3 regions of the Clostridium taeniosporum genome follow, and region 2 is predicted to be linked to each of the others. Evidence: a T-box and tRNA genes for the amino acid it is inferred to sense, from the RefSeq annotation. Region 2 holds a T-box; the other regions hold tRNA genes.
What was found. The T-box of region 2 lies ahead of argS (arginine--tRNA ligase). A T-box ahead of a tRNA ligase gene usually reads a tRNA of that ligase, here a tRNA-Arg.
Positions count from the first base shown of each region.

Region 1: it has a tRNA-Arg gene. The T-box ahead of argS (arginine--tRNA ligase) is inferred to sense a tRNA for this amino acid. The anticodon was not compared.
Region 3: it has a tRNA-Arg gene. The T-box ahead of argS (arginine--tRNA ligase) is inferred to sense a tRNA for this amino acid. The anticodon was not compared.

Region 1 is NZ_CP017253.2:1,818,113-1,821,087, forward strand. Features, by position in the region: gene msrB (peptide-methionine (R)-S-oxide reductase MsrB) at 1-208, opposite strand, end outside; gene mscL (large conductance mechanosensitive channel protein MscL) at 252-680, opposite strand; tRNA gene BGI42_RS08400 (tRNA-Lys) at 1,147-1,222, opposite strand; tRNA gene BGI42_RS08405 (tRNA-Arg) at 1,229-1,305, opposite strand; tRNA gene BGI42_RS08410 (tRNA-Lys) at 1,680-1,755, opposite strand; tRNA gene BGI42_RS08415 (tRNA-Arg) at 1,761-1,837, opposite strand; gene BGI42_RS08420 ((deoxy)nucleoside triphosphate pyrophosphohydrolase) at 2,028-2,411, opposite strand; gene gloA2 (SMU1112c/YaeR family gloxylase I-like metalloprotein) at 2,494-2,874, opposite strand.
Region 2 is NZ_CP017253.2:2,218,948-2,225,195, forward strand. Features, by position in the region: gene feoB (ferrous iron transport protein B) at 1-1,588, shown strand, start outside; gene BGI42_RS10205 (FeoB-associated Cys-rich membrane protein) at 1,799-1,951, shown strand; gene BGI42_RS10210 (AI-2E family transporter) at 2,139-3,251, opposite strand; gene argS (arginine--tRNA ligase) at 3,622-5,313, opposite strand; T-box leader at 5,456-5,685, opposite strand; gene BGI42_RS10220 (Ppx/GppA phosphatase family protein) at 5,844-6,248, shown strand, end outside.
Region 3 is NZ_CP017253.2:1,811,725-1,817,972, reverse strand. Features, by position in the region: gene msrB (peptide-methionine (R)-S-oxide reductase MsrB) at 1-609, shown strand, start outside; tRNA gene BGI42_RS08385 (tRNA-Arg) at 996-1,072, shown strand; tRNA gene BGI42_RS08380 (tRNA-Lys) at 1,078-1,153, shown strand; gene BGI42_RS08375 (helix-turn-helix transcriptional regulator) at 1,762-2,676, shown strand; gene BGI42_RS08370 (ABC transporter ATP-binding protein) at 2,917-4,731, shown strand; gene BGI42_RS08365 (ABC transporter ATP-binding protein) at 4,724-6,248, shown strand, end outside.

The sequences.
Region 1 (2,975 bases), 400 kb from region 2:
TATAATCTATTATATCTTCATCATAAGTTATTTCCACTGCTTCATAATGTCCTGTATCCATGTTACATACTTGTTCATACGTTGGATTTATTATGTTTCCACCAGTATATCCTACAACTACTTTCAATATACCATCATATTTATCAAAAGGTTTAACCATACACCAAAAACATCCACCTGCAAAAGTTGCTAGTTTAATTGAACTCATTTTACTCCTCCTAAATAATTGTATTCTACTAATGCTTTAATTATTATGCCTCTTCCTTCATTTCTAATTGAGATGTACACTTTGGACAACGAGTTGCTTTTATATCAATTTCACTGTAGCAAAAAGGACATTCTTTAGTTGTAATTTCTTTTTCTTCTTCAACAATGTCTTTTTTACCTAAATCACTTAATTTATTCATACCTTTAACAAGTAAAAATATTAAAAATGCCATTATTAAAAAATTTATTACTGCAGTTATAAATGAGCCGTATTTAATAACTGCACCGAAAATTTCAAAAGTCAACTCACTAAAATCTTTATTAGCAAACATACCTATTAATGGAGATATTATATCATTTGTTAAAGATTTTACTATACCTTGAAATGCACCACCTATTAATACACCTACTGCTAAATCAATCACACTTCCCTTTAATGCAAATTGTTTAAATTCACTCAAAAATTTCTTCATATGATTTTATTTTTTCCTCCTTAGTTATTTTAATTTCTGTATATTTTCATATTTTATCACATTTAATCATTTTTAATCATAAAAATCTTACAATATTATTCTTTTAATACATGTTCCAAGAAATCATCTTTTCCATTAAAGAAAGACTTCGGATTTAAATTATTTCTTCATTTCCATGCATAAACTATATTATGTATAAACAGCATTTTTTTCTTCAATATATTTAAACTAATAATTACCATTAAAATTCTGTTTTGACAATTACTAATCTATTTTTAATATTAATCTAAAATAGTGTGAAATTCTAAAGCTTATTCATAATTTCTATTATACCCTATATTTTTTTCATATATAAAATAAAAAACATCAACATATTTAGCGCTGATATTTATAAATAAGCTTCCTTTTTCTATCACAAATAAAAAAAGTCTAAAGTAAAAAACTAAATTTCTACTTTAGACTATTTTGGTGGCTCACCCGGGAATCGAACCCGGGACACCATGATTAAAAGTCATGTGCTCTACCGACTGAGCTAGTGAACCAAAAAATGGTGCGTTTTAAGGGATTCGAACCCCTGGCCCACGCCTTAGAAGGGCGTTGCTCTATCCAGCTGAGCTAAAAACGCATAATCACAATACATAAATTCATATATAAGTCATAATGCAAATATCAAATCTTATTATTTTTAAAACATAATAATTATGAAATATAATGTTCTCAAAACTTGGCTGCTTGATTATTATAAGATACATAATTTAAATTGTCAACACTATTTTTTAAATTAACTTAAATAATACTAAAATAGATTAAATTTAGTTATAATTTATCTTAAAAATAGTTTTAATACTTTGTAATTATATTTTAACATATATTAGTGATTTTTTTCTTAACTTTCCACTATAAACCATGAAATTCTAACTATTTTAATTAAAAATCTATAAATTTTCATAAAATAAAAAAGTCTAAAGTAAAAATATACATCTCTACTTTAGACTTTTTTGGTGGCTCACCCGGGAATCGAACCCGGGACACCATGATTAAAAGTCATGTGCTCTACCGACTGAGCTAGTGAACCAAAAGTGGTGCGTTTTAAGGGATTCGAACCCCTGGCCCACGCCTTAGAAGGGCGTTGCTCTATCCAGCTGAGCTAAAAACGCATAATTAAAATATGTATCTTACAATCAAATCTTAATTTTTTATAACCAGGTATTTCCTAAAGAAACTGTCCTGCAACTTGACTGCTTGTCTATTATAAAATACATGATTTAAATTGTCAACACTTTTTTACATTTTATCTATAAATATTATAACAGAGTATAATTTTAGACAATAAATGATTAATTAGGACTATTTCTTTTTAAGTTTATTAACTACTAAAATATCTGCTGGAACCCACTTTTGATTATCTAACTTATCAGAAGTAATCCACTTAGCATCATTATGAGCATTTAAGCTTAATTTGCCACCAGCTATTTGGCAAATAAAACAATGCATCTTTAAGTGAAAATTAGAATAATCATAATCTATTGTAGTTAAATATTCTAATTCATTTATTTCTAACTCTAATTCCTCTTTAATCTCACGATGAAGTGCTTCTTCTCTTGATTCACCTAGTTCAATTTTACCACCTGGAAATTCCCACATATCAATAAATTCCCCATATCCCCTACGTGTAATAAATATTTTATCTTCTTTCTTAATTATTGCTGCAACTACTTCTACAGTTTTCATATGTATCTCCTCACTTTTTTCATCATGCTTCCACATTTTATCATTATATCCTTAAGTGATTATATTTTAAAATGTAAAGTGATTACTCATGTAATTCTAATGGTAACCCATCTGGATCAAAGAAAAATGTCATTTTCTTATTAGTAAACTCATCTATTCTTACAGGCTCTGTTTCTATTCCTTTTTCATTTAATTCATTAATAACCTCTTCTATACATTCTACCTTAAATGCCAAATGCCTCAAGCCACAAGCCTCTGGTCTTGATACCCTTTTAGGACTATCTTTCATTTTAAATATTTCAAGCTCACAATCTCCAAGTTTTACATCCAACTTGTAATCATCTCTATCAGATCTATAATTTTCTCTAATTACTTTAAATCCTAACTTATTTACATAAAAATCTTTGGACTTTTCATAATCTGAAACTATTATTGCTATATGGTGAATTGTACTTAAATTCATAATTTCGTCATCTCCTACCTTGGTGTACCTCTAATACTTCCAAAAAAACCTAATTATATTTTTCTATATTCATATGAGTTTCCTCTTTTGTTTTTCTATTC
Region 2 (6,248 bases):
TTTCTCAAATGAAGAAAAAGTAGCAAAAGATTTTTTAAAAAATGGACAAGTCGATTTAATATTAAACATAGTAGATGCTTCTAATTTAAATAGAAATCTTTACTTAACTACTCAATTAAAGGAATTCAATAAACCTATAATTTTAGCAGTTAATATGATTGATATCGCAGAATCTAAAGGTATTTTTATAGATTATAAAAAGCTTTCAAAATTATTAGATGTTGAAATAATACCTATATCTGCTGGTAAAAATATTGGTATAGAAAAGATTTCTCATGCATTACAAAATATAAATTTTAAAACTCCAGTAAATAATGATAAATTTACATTTTCTAGTGAAGAAGATGCTTATTTATTTATTGAGAATGTATTAAAACAATGTATAAAATCTGAGCCTAAAGAAAAAATAACTATTACAGAAAAAATAGATAAAATTTTACTTAATCCATATTTTGCTTATCCAATATTTCTAATGATAATTGCTTTAATGTTTCAAATCACATTTTCTTGGATTGGGCAACCATTATCAGATTTATTAGATGAATTTTTAAATGACTCTTTTGTCCCATTTGTAAGTAATTTATTATCAACTACTAAGCCGTGGTTTCAATCTTTAATAGTTGATGGAATAATTGCAGGAGTCGGGGGAATACTAGTACTATTGCCAATAATACTTGTTTTATTTATATGTATAACCTTATTAGAAGACAGTGGTTATATGTCTAGAGTAGCATTTTTAATGGATAAACTAATGAGAAAAATGGGTTTATCAGGGAAGGCATTTATCCCTATGTTAATTGGATTTGGGTGTACTGTCCCTGCAATAATGACTGCAAGAACTTTGGAAAGTGAAAAAGATAGAAAACTTACATCTTTACTCGTTCCTTTAATGTCATGCAATGCTCGTTTACCTGTTTATGTTGTATTCGCTTCTGTATTTTTTACAAAGCATAGAGGGCTAGTTGTTGCATCATTATACTTTTTAGGAGTTTTATTGGCATTCTTATTAGGTATATTATTTAAAAATACATATTTCAAAAAAGACGAAGAACCATTTATAATTGAAATTCCTGAATATAAAATGCCAAAGTTATCATCCGTTTTAAGACAAACAGGAGATAAAGGAAAAGATTTCTTAAAAAAAGCTGGAACAATAATATTTGCTATGAGTGTAGTAATATGGTTTTTATCAAATTTTAATTTTAGTGGTATGGTAAACGAAATAAATGATAGTATTTTAGCCTCTATAGGTAATACAATTGCCCCTATATTTTCACCATTAGGATTTGGAAATTGGCAATCCGCTGTTTCATTACTTTCAGGTCTACTTGCTAAAGAATCTGTTATAGCTTCAATGCAAGTGATTTTCGGAGGTAATCTAGATGTGGTTTTAACTTCACATTTCACAGCGTTATCTGCTTATACTTTCTTAGTATTCATATTACTATATACACCTTGTATTTCTGTAATAGGAACTATGAAAAAAGAATTTGGAGTTAGATTTACTTTATTTTCTATATTTTATCAATTGGTTCTTGCTTGGATAGTTTCATTTTTGATATTTAATATAGGAAATATGATTATTTAAATTTATGAGTCTATATTTTAACTAAGACATATGAAAATAAATAATAAGTCAAAGATGTGACGGATATTTTATGAAATAAAGTATCTTGGAACCTGCTAATAATTATGCTATTAGTAGGTTCCAAGAAGGAAATAGTTTACAAAACAAACTAGCACACTGATTAGTTATTTATTTGAATGTGCCTAATTATTACATAAGGTGATGTTATTTATGATAGAAATAATTTGTACTATACTAATTGTTTTATCTTCACTTTTTATAATTATAAAATCTATAAAAAGTTCATCTAAAGGTAATTGTAATTGTAGTAGTAATTGTAAAAATTGTTCTAAAACATGTGGTGATATTTTAAATAAAAAATAGATTATATTCTAGAGTGTTGATATATTTTCAACACTCTTTTAAATATAATCTATTTTTGAGTTATATTTATGTAGTATATTAACATATATAACAAAAGCAATAAAATGAATCAACTTAATAATTTAAAATTATAATACCAATTTATCTATTCATACATGAGCATCTATTAAAAACGTAATGCTTCTTTTTATAATTTTTTAAATAAACTTGGATCTTTACGCTTATAGTATTCTACTAGTCTAATATAATAAATATTAATTGTAGCTAATGTAGGTGATGCCAATAACATTCCTATAGGCCCCCAGAATGCACCCCCTATTATTACCCCCATTATAATCCAGAATGGTTTTACCCCTACTTTTGCTCCTATAAGTTTAGGGTCAAGATACCATGCATCAAATTGTTGAATTAAAAGTAAAAGTATAAATACTATAAGAGCCTTCATAGGTGAAACAAAAATACACATTACAACTCCAACTATTTCTCCTATAAAAGGTCCAAAATACGGTATCATATTAGTAACGGCTACTATAATTGATAATAGTAAAGCATATGGTGATTTAACAATCACTAAACAAATCAGAGCTATAAAACCTATTATAGCTGAATCTATAGCCTTTGTTCCTATATATACACCTATCATCTTATTATAAATTTTACAAGCTTTAATCAATTTATCAGCTTTCTTTTCTTTTAAAATTATATGCATTAAAGTTTTTAACCCATTTATTAACTGCTCTTTATCATTTAATACATATACAGCTATTAAAAATCCAAATATTATTTTTACTAAATTTCCCGTAAAAGACAATAGATAACTTAACATTCCTTGCAATAAGGTTACTGTAAAATTCCCCATTTTAATTGATAAAAATTCAATTTTATCAACTAAACCTGCATTAATTATTAATTGGCTTATTTTAGGATTTTTTATAGCCTTATCAATCCATTCTTGAATTGTGTCCATATAATTTGGTACTTCTTTACTTATACTACCTATACTATCTATTAAGCTAGGTATAGTAAAAAAGAAAAATATTATTACTATTCCTGTTATAATTGCATATGTTGCTAAAATAGATTTTCCCCTTGACATTTTAAACTGCCTTTCTAAAAACATCATTATTGGATTTAACATATAAGCAAAAACTATGGCATATATAAATGGTGAAATAATGGACATAAAACGATTTGTTATTTTAAATAAAATTTCATAATTATCTATTAATTTGTATAAAATAATTGCTATTATAGCAATTGTTAGTATATCTCTATATTTTACATTCTTATTTATATTCATTTTTTCCCTCCCTTCCAAAAGTAATTATTACCAAATATTATATCATATATTATTTTTATAAAAATTAATTCTTTGTTAATTTAAGTTTAGTAATTTATAAAATATCTACACCATGATTTTTTAATTGAAAGTAGATAATTGAGAGTTTAGAATTTTAATTTAAAATCGTAAAACTTTTCTAAAAATACATATTTAAAAATTTCCCAAGAAATTTTTTCATTAACTCTTAACCTTTTGTTCTCCTCTCTCAACTAATATTTGATCTAACTTAAATTTTATCAATCTTTCAAATTTTGAGAATTCTATGCTTTCATAAACATTAAAAAGCAGCTAGAAACCTAATTAAAACTTCTAACTGCCCTTGATTTTGTTACATTTTTTCTACTACATCAATTCCTAATAATTCCAAACCATTTTTTATGACTTGTAAGCTACTCTTTACTAAGTTTAATCTAGTTGCTTTTAAAACTTCATCTTCTAAATTTAATACTGAATGTGCATTATAAAATTTATTAAATGCTTTTGCAACTTCTATTACATATCTTGTTAAGATTGAAGGCTCTAATTTATCTATAGCAAGTTTAATTTGTTTATTAAAATTAGCTAAAACTTTAACTAATTCAAATTCTTCTTTTGAAGATAATTTACTGTAATCAACTTCTGAAGAAATATTTTCAGCCCTACTTAATATACTATTAGCTCTAGCATATGAATATTGAACGTATGGACCTGTTTCTCCTTCAAATGATAATATTTCCTTCCAGTCGAATACAATATCTTTTTCTCTTGAATTCTTTAGATAAGTGAATATAACAGCTCCGACACCAATTTTCTTAGCTACTTCTTCTTTATTTTCAAGATTTGGATTTTTTTCATTTATAACATCTAAAGTTTTTTCTATTGATTCTCTTATTAAATCATCAAGTAATACAACTTCTCCCTTTCTTGTTGAAAGTTTTCTATCTGCAAATTTAACTAATCCAAATCCTACATGAACACAATCCTTTGCCCATTCATGTCCTGCAAGTTCTAATACTTTAAATACTTGTTTAAAGTGTAATGCTTGAGGAGTTCCAACAACATAGATACTCTTATAAAAATCATAAGTTTTCTTTCTATACATTGCTGCTGCTAAATCTCTTGTTGCATATATAGAAGCACCATCACCTTTTAAAACTATACAAGGAGGCATATTGTAATCATCCAACATCACAACTTGTGCTCCATTACTTTCAACAAGTAGCCCTTTATCTTTTAATTCATTAACTACTACATCCATTTTATCATTATAGAATGCTTCTCCAGCTAAAGAATCAAATTTAACACCTAGTATATCATAAACTCTTTCAAATTCTTTTAAACTTAAATCTCTAAATCTCTTCCATAAAGCTTGTGCTTCTGGATCTCCTGTTTCTAGCTTTTTAAAATACATTCTACCTTCATCTTCTAAGCTAGGATCTTTTTCAGCTTCTTCATGGAATTTAACATATATTCTTAAAAGTTCATCAATTGGAGCTTTTTCTAAAGCTTTTTCGTCTACCCATCTGTTATAAGCTGATATAAGCTTACCAAATTGTGTTCCCCAATCTCCTAAATGATTTATCCCAACAACATCATAACCTTCTTTTTTAAACATCTTATATAAAGAATTACCAATAGCTGTTGTAAATAAATGACCTACATGGAATGGTTTGGCAATATTTGGTGAAGAATACTCAACACAAACAGTTTTTCCTTCCCCTATATTAGATTCTCCATATTTTTCTTCTTCTTTTAATATATTGCCTATAGTATTTTCAGCAAATATTCCTTTATCAACAAAGAAGTTTAAATATGGTCCTAAATTTTCAATTCTCTCAAATCCATCTTTGTTAATAGCATCTTTTAAAGTTTCAGCTATCATATTTGGTGCTTTTCTCATTACTTTTGAAAGTTGGAAACATGGAAAAGCGTAATCACCCATTTCAGACTTAGGTGGTATTTCAATAAGTTTCTCTATAGTAGCAACATCTAATTCTACATGTTCTTTTATTAGCTGTGCAATTTTATTTTTATAATCCATTAATATATCCTCCTAGAGTTTATTGATTTTAATCATATTCAAATAAATAACTAGTCAGTATACTAGTTTATTTTCATATGCCTTAATAGTATCAACAAAAAATTATGTATTTTTATAAATAAAAAAATCCCCCTCTAAAAAATTAAGAGACGAATTATCCGCGGTACCACTCTAATTGTATTTTTATAATATATTTATACTACAAAAATACCACTTAACTTTTAACGCAAGTTGTTGCGATCATCCCTACTTTTTTAAAATTTCAGGTGATTTCTCCAAGGCTCTTTTCCTATAATATATCTCATAAGGCTTACACCATCCCTTACTCGCTTTAAGAATCAACTATAGTACTCTCCTCTTCACAGAAATTCTCTATATTAATCTTCATTCATTATACAAATCCACCTTAAATTTGTCAATGTAAAAACAATAAAAACCAACTCATCATATGAATTATTTTTTAAATGATGTATAATGGTAATATTAATTTAATAATTAATATTAATATTAGTACTTTAAGGAGTTATAAAATGAAAAAAATAGGTGTTATATATATTGGTTCTAATTCAGTTAAATTTACATTAATGAATGTAATGGAAAATGGATATTACAAAATTATTGGAGAATCTAGTAATGATATTAAACTTGCTTTAGATTTATTAGATGATACTAAAATATCGGATAATAAAATAAATGAAACACTATCAAATGTTCGTTCATTTAAATCACTATGTAACTTTTCAGAAGTAAAAGAAATTATAGCAGTTGCTACTTGTGCTTTAAAAGAAGCCTCTAACTGTAACGAATTCCTTCAAAAAATTAAAGATCAATTTAATATAACTGTTAATTTATTATCATATGAACAAGAAATGCATTATAGTTATCTTGGAGTAACAAGAAGTATTTATGTAAAGAATTCTCTTATAGTAGATATT
Region 3 (6,248 bases), 410 kb from region 2:
CAACTAGAAAATAGTGGAGTTTATGATAAAGATATTGCTACTAAGTTGATAAAAGCTGAGTTTTTTTATCCAGCAGAGGAGTATCATCAAGATTATTACAAGAAAAATCCTTTAAGATATAAACTTTATTATAAAGGGTCAGGTAGAGAGTGTTATATTAAAAAACATTTAGAGAAAAATGAAGAAGAAAAAGAAAATTTAAAACAGAGGTTAACAGATATTCAATATGCTGTTACTCAAGAGAATGCTACAGAACCACCTTTTAGAAATGAGTACAATGACAATTATGAAGAGGGGATATATGTAGATATTGTAACTGGAAAGCCTCTTTTTTCATCTAAAGATAAATTTGATTCAGGGTGTGGATGGCCAGCTTTTTCAAAACCAATAAATAATGGTTATGTAAAAGAAATTGAGGATTATAGTCATGGAATTATAAGAACAGAGGTAAGAAGTAAAAATAGCAATTCACATCTTGGTCATGTGTTTAATGATGGACCAAAAGAGCTTGGAGGACTTAGATATTGTATAAATTCTTCTTCTTTAAAATTTATTCCAAAGAATAAAATGGAAGAAGAGGGTTATGGAAAATGGTTAGATAAAATATAGGATCTAATGAAATGAAAAATGCCTATAAAGATTTCTGGGCATTTTTCATGTTTTTTTATAGATAATATTAAAGTATTAAATGAAGAAATCTAGTAGAATTTTTAGATGCTTATGAAATGAAGAAATTTATGTTTTTCAGATAAAAACATAATAAATATGTTTGAGATTACTATATCTATAGTCAAAACAAATATCTAAATTTGAACTATCTTGGAATATTTTCAGTGAAATTGTAAAAATAATGTTGACAATTTGTAGCGTGTATATTACAATAAACAAGCGGTCAAGTTGTAGGGGATTTATATTTGATAGTGATGCACATTTATAAATCAGTTAAATTTGACAATCGTTTTATAATATGTATAATATTTACATGTTATGTATATGCGTTTTTAGCTCAGCTGGATAGAGCAACGCCCTTCTAAGGCGTGGGCCAGGGGTTCGAATCCCTTAAAACGCACCATTTTTGGTTCACTAGCTCAGTCGGTAGAGCACATGACTTTTAATCATGGTGTCCCGGGTTCGATTCCCGGGTGAGCCACCAAATCTTAAGCTTAAAGTAGAAATATAAATTTCTGCTTTAAGCTTTTTTTCATGTGCAATAGCTACTTTTTTTAATATATGCATTAGAATCTTTAATTAAAATTTTTTCATTATTACCACCATTAATTTTATAGTAATAGCATTATATCCATATTTATATAATTTTATTAAGATTAATGTTTAGTTTAATTTTAGATTTATAGCTAGTTGAAGGTTGTTAAATAAATCAAATAAAATATCAAAAATCAATAAGAATAATTAAGAAGACCAGGTAGTGATTATTAATCTAAATCTATTATATTGACAGATTATTACAATAGATATATACTGAAATTATCAATAAATAATGAAAATTATTATCAATAAAATAAGGTTTCATTATGTCTCCAAATCCAATTTACAAATAAAACTATATATAAGATTTTAAAATGTGATCTTTGCATATTAAAACAATATAATATTATTTGTTTTTATCTATATTTATTGAAATCATTATTTGGGATATAAAGAATATTTTAGATTTACCATGTGTAATAATAAGAATTTATATAGAAGTAGGTGATAATTATAGAAGCTATTATAGAAAAATATAATTTTTTCAATTCTAATATGGAAATATCCAGAAAAACAAATTTAAAAACCATATGTAATATTAAATGTAAAGATGGATTTGGAGTTATGACATGTTATCATGTTTTTCCAGGAATAGATTTGATTTTCAATGATTTTCATTGTTATCATTGTGAAGAAGCTCATAACTTGAAGAGTGAATTGATAGAAATTAATCATTGTCATAAAGGAAGGTATGAAAGTATTTTTGATGGCAGTAAATATGAATATTTAAGAGAAGGAGATTTATCATACAATATTGTTGGATCTAACTATGAATCAGGTGGATTTCCAATGGGATATTATGAAGGATGTTCAATACTAATAGATTATTCTATAGCAAAAAAATTTTTTTTATGTAATTATAATGATTTAAACATTGATTTAGGCAAGATGAAAAGATTATTGTTTAATAATAATTGGTATTTTATTGAAAAAGCAAAACCAGAAATTGAAAATATTTTTAAAGATTTATATAATACACCATCAATTAATAAATTATATTTTTATAAATTAAAAGTGTTAGAAGTATTATTGTTTTTAAGTAAATGTAGAGATGTAAAAAATCAAGAAAAATCTTATTATTATACAAAAGAACAAGTTGATTTGATTAAGGATGTTAGAGATTCAATTTTTCAACATTATAATAAAAAAATAACAGTAAAGGAATTATCAAATATTTATAATGTAAGTACAACCTTTTTGCAAAATGGATTTAAAGATATTTTAGGCAAAACAGTGGCAGAGTATATTAGAGAATTTCGAATATATAAAGCAGCAAAAATGATAAAAGAGACAAATGAAAGTATTATGGAAATTGCATTATGTGTGGGATATGACAATCCAAGTAAGTTTGCTTATACATTTAAAAAAGTTATGGGAAGTACCCCACTTAAGTATAGAAATAATCCTTAATTCAAATGGATTATTTTAATTTTTTTGGAGTAGAGAAAGAATAGATGAGTTAGTAAAATATGAATTAGCTAGAGAAATCACTAGTTAATTCATATTTTATTTTAATCTATATTTTAAGAAGATGTTGATATTGGAGTAAAAATAGAACTTGAAATGTAAGTTTTAATGGTAATTAAGAATTAGAAAAAGAATATCAGTATTTGTTTAAAATGTAGAAGATTATTAAAAGGAGAGGTGAGCATGAAAGAAAAAAGTGATGAAAAAATTAGTATACTTTCATTTGCAGGAAATTATAAATATTTAACAATATTAGGATGTATCCTGTCAGGAGTCAGTGCAATATTAGCACTTGTGCCATATTTATATATATGGAAGGTGGTATATGAGATATTTATGGCATTACCTAATATTAATAATGCTTCAAATGTTGCATATTATGGTTGGATGGCAGTAGCTTTTTCAGTTGGAGCAATTTTAATATATTTTATAGCCCTTATGTGTACTCATTTATCAGCTTTTAGAATTGCAAGAAATATGAGAAGTAAGGCACTTCATCATATGGTAAAATTACCACTTGGATATTTTGCAGAGAATGGAAGTGGGAAGCTTCGTAGAATAATCGATGAAAGTTCAGGTCAAACAGAGACATTTTTAGCCCATCAATTACCGGATTTAGTAGGTGCAATTGTAACTCCAGTTGGCATGTTAGTACTTTTATTGGTATTTGATTGGAGATTAGGACTAATTAGTTTAATTCCTATTGCTATTTCATTTGTATTTTTAAGTAGAATGATAGGAGAAAATATGAAATCATCTATAAAAGAATATCAAAATGCATTAGAGGATATGAATAATGAGGCTGTAGAATATGTAAGAGGAATACCTGTGGTTAAGACATTTGGACAAAGTATATTTTCATTTAAGAATTTTCATGATGCAATTATGAGATATAAAAAATGGACAGTAAATTACACTATATCACTTAGAATTCCTGTGTGTAATTTTACTGTAGCTGTTAATGGAATTTTTGCATTTTTAATTCCAGCTGGTATTTTATTAATTGGAAGTGCAGTAGATTATAAAACATTTTTATTAAATTTTATATTTTATATTATATTTACTCCGATTATTACTGTTATGGTAAATCGTATAATGTTTATGGGAGAAAATACTATGATAGCTAAAGATGCAACTAAACGTGTTTTGTATATATTAAATGAAAAAATATTAGAAGAGACAAAAAATCCTAAGAAACCAAAAGATTCAATTATTAAATTTAATAATGTTTCTTTTACTTATAAAGATGCAGCTAAACCAGCAGTTAAGAATTTATCATTTAAGATAAAGGATGGATCAACAGTAGCATTGGTTGGACCATCAGGAGGTGGTAAAACAACGGTTGCAAGTTTGATTCCAAGATTTTGGGATGTAGATACAGGAAGTATAACAATTGGTGGTGTAGATATAAGAGATATTGAGACGAGAGATTTAATGAATATGATATCTTTTGTGTTCCAAGAAACAAAGTTATTTAAGGAAAGTCTTTTTGAAAATATTAGATTATCAAAGCCTAATGCTACAAGAAAAGAAGTATTAGAGGCTGCAAAAGCAGCGCAGTGTGAAGAAATATTTGGAAAATTCCCAAATGGAATAGATACAATTATTGGAACTAAAGGAGTATATTTATCAGGAGGAGAAGCTCAACGTATTGCTTTAGCAAGAGCGATTTTAAAAGATGCTCCAATTGTACTTCTTGATGAAGCAACAGCCTTTGCAGATCCAGAAAATGAATATAAAATACAGCTTGCTTTTGAAAATTTGACAAAAGGTAAAACTGTGCTTATGATTGCACATAGGTTATCAACTATACAAAATGCAGATTGTATTATGGTATTAAAAGATGGAGAAGTTGTAGAGACAGGTACTCATAGTAAGTTAATTAAAAATGGTGAAATTTATGCTTCAATGTGGAAAAATTATGAAAGTTCTATTACTTGGAGAGTAGAAAATTCTTATATTAAAAATAAAAGAAAGGAGGGTGTTTTAAATGATTAATTATCTGAAGTATAAATTTGCATTAAGTGAACAAGGAGCAAAGGATTTAATTAAAGCAAGTATTGCTTGCACTTTAACAAACTTAAGTTTAATGTTTCCAATTGGAATTATATATATCCTTTTAGAAGAAATGATAGTACCTATATTAAAAGGAGGAACTCCATCATTCAATTTGGCAAAATATATAGCACTTTCAATAGTAGCATTAATTCTTATATTTGTATTTGAATATTTTCAATATAATAAAACGTTTTTTGCTTCATATACAGAAAGTGCCAATAAGAGAATATCTTTAGCAGAACAATTAAGGAAATTACCATTATCTTTTTTTGGTAAAAAAGATTTATCAGATTTAACAACAACTATAATGGGAGATTGTGCAGGTCTTGAAACAGCTTTTTCTCATTATATTCCGGAATTAATAGGTGCTGTATTATCTGTCATTATTGCTTCAATTGGTTTATTTGTTATGGACTATAAATTATCAATAGCACTTTTGTGGGTTATACCAGTAGCATTTATAATTGTAATTATTGGCAAATCAAAGCAAGATAAAGTAAATAATATAAAAAAACAAATAAAGCTTGATTATGGTGATAATATTCAAGAATGTATTGAAACCATTCGTGAACTTAAGGCTAATAATAAAAGTGATAGTTATCTAAAAGAACTAGATAAAAAATTAAAAAAGTCTGAGAGTATCCAAATTAAGGGGGAACTTAATACAGCAATGTTTGTTATTTCAGCACAGATGCTTTTAAAACTTGGCATTGCAACAGTTGTATTAGTTGGAGGGATGAACTTATTAAAAGGAGAGACGGATTTACTAACTTTTCTTATGTTTTTAATTGCTGCCTCTAGAATCTTTGAGCCACTTTCTACATCACTTACTAATCTTGCAGCTATATTTAATACACTACTGCAAATAAAGCGTATGCAAGAAATTGAAGGTCAAAATATTCAAACAGGAATAGATAATGCCACATACAATGGATATGATATTTGTTTTGAAAATGTTGGATTTTCTTATAATGATAATGAACAAGTGTTAAATGATGTATCATTTATAGCAAAGCAAGGAGAAATTACTGCATTAGTAGGTCCAAGCGGTGGAGGTAAAAGTACTGCAACTAAGTTAGCAGCACGATTTTGGGATATTGATAAAGGCAAGATCTTTTTAGGTGGTACTGATATTGCACAGGTTGATCCTGAACATTTGCTTAAAAATTATTCTATAGTATTTCAAGATGTAGTTTTATTTAATAATACTGTTATGGAAAATATTCGTATAGGTAGAAGAAATGCTACAGATGAAGAGGTTATTAAAGTGGCTAAAGCTGCAAGATGTGAAGAATTCATATCTAAAATGCCACAAGGGTATAAGACTATTATTGGTGAAAATGGTTGTACATTATCTGGAGGAGAAAGACAAAGATTGTCTATTGCAAGAGCATTATTAAAGGATGCTCCAGTTGTACTCTTAGATGAAGCAACAGCATCGCTTGATGTAGAAAATG